2 linked regions of the Mangrovibacterium diazotrophicum genome follow. Each later gene encodes a partner of the first gene's protein in a complex. Links are inferred from orthologs where the notes say so. Each region holds a gene or a part of one and is shown on either strand. Other genes may lie near its edges. The genes, in order: groL and metK.

The links.
Region 2: the proteins of groL (region 1) and metK are in contact, whole or in part, in a cryo-EM structure (PDB 8P4O), measured with the Escherichia coli proteins. The link is inferred for Mangrovibacterium diazotrophicum from one-to-one orthologs.

The regions. Positions count from the first base shown.
Region 1 is NZ_RAPN01000001.1:2,354,630-2,357,959, reverse strand. What follows is about bases 110-3,106. They hold groL (chaperonin GroEL), read left to right. Parts: upstream 110-789; coding sequence 790-2,424; downstream 2,425-3,106. Other genes in these bases: BC643_RS09305 (DUF6048 family protein), read right to left, coding at 2,568-3,106; BC643_RS09315 (co-chaperone GroES), read left to right, coding at 477-755. Outside these bases: preprotein translocase subunit SecG, read left to right, coding at 1-36; more of BC643_RS09305, read right to left, coding at 3,107-3,275; BC643_RS09300 (DUF6452 family protein), read right to left, coding at 3,220-3,330.
Region 2 is NZ_RAPN01000001.1:3,177,570-3,180,844, forward strand. Bases 231-3,172 are described here. They hold metK (methionine adenosyltransferase), read left to right. Parts: upstream 231-1,045; coding sequence 1,046-2,299; downstream 2,300-3,172. Other genes in these bases: BC643_RS12480 (LLM class flavin-dependent oxidoreductase), read left to right, coding at 231-560; BC643_RS12495 (hypothetical protein), read left to right, coding at 2,685-3,172. Also shown: more of BC643_RS12480, read left to right, coding at 1-230; more of BC643_RS12495, read left to right, coding at 3,173-3,275. UniProt on the Escherichia coli protein: Catalyzes the formation of S-adenosylmethionine (AdoMet) from methionine and ATP.

The sequences.
Region 1 (3,330 bases):
GCTGCAACTGCTCAACCAGCTGATTCAGCTCAATAAGAATTTTAGCAAATCGATATAGAAAGGCTTACTCTTCGGAGTGAGCCTTTTTTTGTTTAATATCGATGCACGCAGAGGCGGAAAGGCGCAAAGAGATTCGCTTCTTCGCAATGCTCCTTCTTGGTGAATCTTCTGATTCTTGTATATTCCTTTGGACTTGTCACTTGCTCCGAATAAGTGAACCTGAATCCTGCGACTGATCACTGCGACTGTTTACTGATCACTGCCTACTTCTTGTTCGCTGTCAGTTTGACTGAAAGAATGTCAGTTTAAAGCAATCTGGAAATCAACGTTTTTGTCATATGTTTCCGATTTTCGGCCTCGGCTGGTGTCGAGACTGTCAACTTTTACCCCGAATCGCCCCGATAATGGCTTTGGCACAGCTTTGGATATGGAAGGGTGTCAATTTAAAAACATGTATAACTAAAATAATTTGAAAAATGGCAGAATTAAAAGGTAAAATCCTTGCAGGTAAAATTCTTGTTCAACCGCAGGAAGCAGAAACTAAGACAGCAAGCGGAATTATCATTCCTGATTCAGCTAAAGAAAAACCACAAGCAGGTAAAGTCGTTTTGGTAGGTGCTGCTAAAAAAGACGAAGCGATGGAAGTGTCTGTTGGCGACACTGTTTTCTATGGCAAGTATTCTGGTACTGAATTGAACATTGACGGCGTAAGCTACCTGTTGATGTCACAAACCGATGTATTGTATATCGCGTAATTAGTTAGAAACAATTGATTAAAAGCAAAGAAAAATGGCTAAAGAAATTAAATTCAATATTGAAGCAAGAGATCAACTCAAGAAAGGTGTTGACAAATTGGCTGATGCAGTAAAAGTAACTTTGGGACCTAAAGGCCGCAACGTAGTTATCGAGAAAAAATTCGGTGCTCCGGCAATCACCAAAGACGGTGTTTCGGTAGCAAAAGAAATCGAATTGAGCGATCCGTACGAAAACATCGGTGCACAAATGGTGAAAGAAGTTGCCAGCAAAACCGGTGACGACGCAGGTGACGGTACGACTACTGCTACAGTATTGGCTCAATCAATCATCAATGTTGGATTGAAAAACGTAACTGCAGGAGCCAATCCAATGGATCTGAAACGCGGAATCGACAAAGCTGTTGCTAAAGTTGTAGAAAGCATCAAAGCGCAATCACAACTGATCGGCGACGACTACAATAAAATCAAATCAGTTGCTAAAGTATCGGCAAACGGCGACGAAACAATCGGTTCGTTGATTGCTGAAGCAATGGAAAAAGTAAAAACAGAAGGTGTTATCACTGTTGAAGAAGCAAAAGGTACCGATACTTACGTTGACGTAGTTGAAGGTATGCAATTCGACCGTGGTTACATTTCTCCGTACTTCGTAACCAACACCGAAAAAATGGCTGCTGAGTTGGATCACCCATTCATCTTGATCCACGATAAAAAAATCAGCACCATGAAAGATTTGCTTCCGGTATTGGAACAAACGGCTCAAACTGGTCGTCCGTTGATGATCGTTTCTGAGGATGTTGATGGTGAAGCATTGGCTACTTTGGTGGTTAACCGCCTGCGTGGTTCATTGAAAGTATGTGCTGTAAAAGCTCCTGGTTTCGGTGACCGTCGTAAAGAAATGTTGGAAGACTTAGCTGTGTTGACAGGTGGTACAGTAATTACCGAAGAAAAAGGCATGAAACTGGAAGACGCCTCTTTGGACATGTTAGGTGTTGCTGAAAAAATCACTGTTGACAAAGAAAATACAACTGTTGTTGCAGGTGCCGGTGATCAAGCTCAAATCGACGCTCGTGTGAACATGATCAAAAAGCAAATTGAAACAACAACTTCAGATTACGACCGCGAAAAACTGCAGGAACGTCTGGCTAAATTGGCTGGTGGTGTTGCTGTATTGTACGTTGGTGCGGCTTCTGAAGTAGAAATGAAAGAAAAGAAAGACCGTGTTGACGATGCATTGAGTGCCACTCGTGCAGCTGTTGAAGAAGGTATCGTTCCTGGTGGTGGTGTAATGTACATCCGTGCAATCGCTGCTTTGGAAGGTATGACCGGCGACAACGAAGACGAAACAACCGGTGTTGAAATCGTGAAACGTGCCATCGAAGAACCATTGCGTCAGATCGTAGCTAACGCTGGTAAAGAAGGTGCCGTTGTGGTACAAAAAGTAAAAGAAGGTACAGGTGATTTCGGTTACAACGCTCGCGTTGACGAATACCAAAACCTACTGGAAACAGGAGTTATCGACCCGGCTAAAGTAACTCGTGTCGCTTTGGAAAATGCAGCTTCTATCGCTGGTATGTTCCTGACTACCGAGTGTGTGTTGGTTGATGAAAAAGAAGAAAAAGGCGCTCCTGCAATGCCTCCAATGGGTGGCGGTATGGGCGGCATGATGTAATCGGGCAACGAATACATGCGACCATAAATATAAAAAGCGCAGTCAATTTGGCTGCGCTTTTCTTTTTTAATGCTTTATCTTTTTCCTTTTCTCGCTGAAGTAAAACCATACTTTACTTTTGTGAGAAATCGTTGGTTGTCATGTTATTTCGTCGATTCAGACCGGAATTTAAACGGCAGTGTGTAATAAACCGAGTAGGTGAAATCCAGTGTGACACCACCTTCTGATTTGCCGAATCCCGAAGTGAAATAAATAGGAGGGATATCGAAGTCTTTTTGCGCCAGCATAAACTTCGCGCGGACACTCCAGCCCATATAAAAGTTTTTTAGGATTTCTCCTTTCAACCCCAACACCACTTCCATCCAGTGCGAGGTGAAATTTTGCTTGGGGAACGAACCGCTGGTATCTCCCCAGTAATCATCGAAACTGTAAGAATTAACAGTTTGACTGGCGGCGCCAAAACCGTAACGAAGCCCCACGTAAAAAATGTCCCGTTCGTCGGCACTTTCCGTTGTCAGCAAGTTGTAGTCAATCCCGATGCGGGTATACGAACCGGCACTTTCATAATCCACATAGGCGTGGTTCATTTTGAATTTTTCCCAGCCAATTTCTACCGCTCCGTACAGGTTGGGCTTAAGTTCGATATCACCACTGAATTCAGAGCCGTAGCGATCTCCTTTGGTCCACAGGTTTTGGTAAGGGCGGGTAAGGTCGAATCCGATGCGAATCCCTGGCATATGGATGTAGTTGTCCGTACGCTTGGGCATCTTCTTCTTTTCCTTCTCCTGCGCCCAGCTACTCAGACTCAGTAATATTAGTGCTATCGTTAAGGTATAGTTGAATATTTTCATGCCAGGTTGAGATTACAAGAGTGTCAATCAGACTAATTGAATCAATTTTATTGCT
Region 2 (3,275 bases), 820 kb from region 1 along the record:
CGGAAAACAGCAAAGCGGCCGTTCGCTCTGTTTTATCCGAAGGTGCCGACGTACCGGTTTGGATTCTCGGTTCGAGCACCGACAGTGCCTACCTCGCCGCTGAGTTAGGATTGCCTTACGCCTTTGCCAGCCACTTTGCACCGCAGCAACTGATCCCGGCCATCAACATTTACCGACAAAACTTTAAGCCATCCGCTCAACTGGAAGAGCCGTATGTGATTGTGGGTAGCCAGGTCGTCGCTGCTGAGACCGATGACGAAGCCGAATACCTGGCCAGCACCATGCGACGAAGTTTCCTGGGTATTGTTACCGGTCGCCGCGAGTTGATGCAGCCACCAACCCATGACCTGGGTTACGAAAACTGGGGAATCATCAAGGATCGGATTGACCTGATGCTAGCCTGCTCGCTCATTGGTGGAAGAAAACGGATCAAACGGGAATTACAGCAAATACTTGGACACACCAGCGCCAACGAAATCATTGTTTCATCGCACATCTACGACCAACAAAAACGAGTGGACTCGTACCGGATTTTTTCGGAGCTGGTGCAAAACCTGTAAACAATTGGGGGCCTATCTCCCTATTCATCGGATGACTCAAAGTTGCCTGGTGAACAGCGTTGACACTTGCTTCACCAAAGCAGAACACAGGTCACAAACCTGCGCCATCGGGGCGAAGCCGATACTAAAATTTATCGGCATTTACATTTGATAATTCCGGTTTCTACCCTGATATACTGCAAGCAGACCGACCGGTTTGAAAGAACTATGGGAGTTACGAAAAAGCGAAACAATTCGATCTCTCGCTCGTCAGCGAATTGAATATGATTTCCAGTTGTTTGGCAAACAAAAAAAAGATATTACATTTGCCGCCGTATTTGTGGACAAATTTGAGATTGATTGCAACCACATAAAAAAATGCTAAAGCAGTCGCTTTACCTTTTGAGGCATTCCTTTCAATCCAATTCATCCACACACAACTTGTTGAATCAATTCATTTGTAACTGCTCAAACAGGCAGGCAAATTTTAATAGTTAAAGACAGATATGAGCTATCTATTTACAAGCGAATCGGTATCAGAAGGGCACCCGGATAAAGTGTCTGACCAAATTTCTGATGCCCTGCTGGATGAATTTCTGGCATTTGACCCGAACTCAAAAGTAGCCATTGAAACGTTGGTAACTACCGGACAGGTGGTGTTGGCCGGCGAAGTAAAATCGAAGACTTACGTGGATGTGCAGGAAACAGCCCGTAAAGTGATTAACGAAATTGGATACACGAAAGCCGCTTACCGTTTCGACGGTGACTCGTGCGGTGTGCTGACTGCTATTCACGAACAGAGTGATGATATTAACCGTGGCGTTGACAAAGTTGACAAAATGGACCAGGGTGCCGGCGACCAGGGAATGATGTTCGGTTATGCCTGCAAGGATACCGAAGATTATATGCCACTGCCGCTGGAACTTTCGCACCGCATTTTGAAGGAACTGGCTGTAATCCGCCGCGAAGAAAAAGTAATGACCTACCTGCGTCCCGATTCGAAATCGCAGGTAACCATTGAATACAACGACGACAACTCTCCGAAGCGTGTTGAAGCCATCGTGGTTTCGACTCAACACGACGAGTTTGATGCCGACGAACCGATGCTGGCGAAAATCAAAGAAGACGTTATCAATATTTTGATGCCTCGCGTAATTGCCCAATTGCCGGAGCGTGTTCAGGCTTTGTTTGGATCAGACATTAAATATCATGTCAACCCAACCGGTAAATTCGTCATTGGCGGGCCGCACGGAGATACAGGCTTAACCGGCCGTAAGATCATTGTAGATACTTACGGTGGCAAAGGTGCTCACGGTGGTGGTGCCTTCTCGGGTAAAGACCCGTCGAAAGTAGACCGCTCAGCCGCTTACGCATCGCGTCACATTGCCAAAAACCTGGTAGCAGCAGGTGTTGCCGACGAGATTTTGGTGCAGTTGGCATACGCTATCGGCGTCGCTCAGCCTGTAGGTGTCTATGTGAATACCTACGGAACTGCCAATGTAAAAATGGACGATGGCGCCATTGCCCGCGAAGTTGAAAAACTATTCGACTTACGTCCGGCAGCTATCGAAGAGCGCCTGAAACTGCGTAACCCGATTTACCGAGAAACAGCTGCTTACGGTCACATGGGTCGTACGCCGCAAACCGTTACCAAAGTATTCGAATCACCCTATTGGGGCAAACTTGAAAAAGAAGTAGAGTTGTTTACCTGGGAGAAACTCGACTACGTTATCGAAATCAAAAAAGTATTCGGCATTTAATCCGCTTACCGCAAACAAAAATACCGAGCCCGGCCTATCAGGTCGGGCTTTTCTATTTTAAAAACGGCCTTTTGCTGAACGCTTCTCCCATCCAAATCCGGCTAAAAACGGTTACGCAAATGTTACAGCTTGCAGATTTCTCTGCCAGTATCAGCAGCACAATTCCAAGAATATGTCGATAAACATTACATCGTGTAATATTTTTGCAACATACCACAACATTCTGATTGACTGAACGTAAACAGCGGTAAATTTCTAAAAAAACATTATCCAAAAACACAATTAATCGTTTTGTAATATTTCATTAATCCGGCTGTAACGAAATAGATCTTGATTTGCTTCCGAATTCTGTCACAGGAATTAACCTTTTCAATCTTAAGTATATATGAAACGCAAAGTAATCATCACATTTGCTATGCTCTGCATGGCTATTATCGGCATGTCTCAGACAACCGACGAATTTAAACCAACAGGTAAGATGTACGGATCAGTCTTCACGAACTTCTACACGACGATATCTGACGGAGAATCTGCCTCAGGTTTTAACCTCACCCGCCTTGAACTCGGTTACAAATACCAGTTCAGCCCGGTAATCTCAGCCAGGGTATGTTACGACATTGAAAATCCGAAAGACGGAGGTAGCCTCGACTTCACCGCTTTTGCCCGTAACGCCTACCTGGAATACAGCGACCACGGTTTTACAGTCGATTTTGGTGTTATCACCGCCAACGCATACAATATGCAGGAAAATTTCTGGGGCTACCGGTACGTTGCCAAATCATACCAGGATCTATACAAATACAGCTCGAGCCGCGACCTTGGAATTAAGGCAGCCTACAAATTCAGCGATGCTGTTAGTGCCGATGTTTTCATCGCAAATGGTGAAGGCTATAAAAGTATGCAGAAAGACAGCGCACTGCGTGTAGGATTCGGAGCAACCATCGATCCTGTTAAAAAGCTAACACTTCGTGCTTAT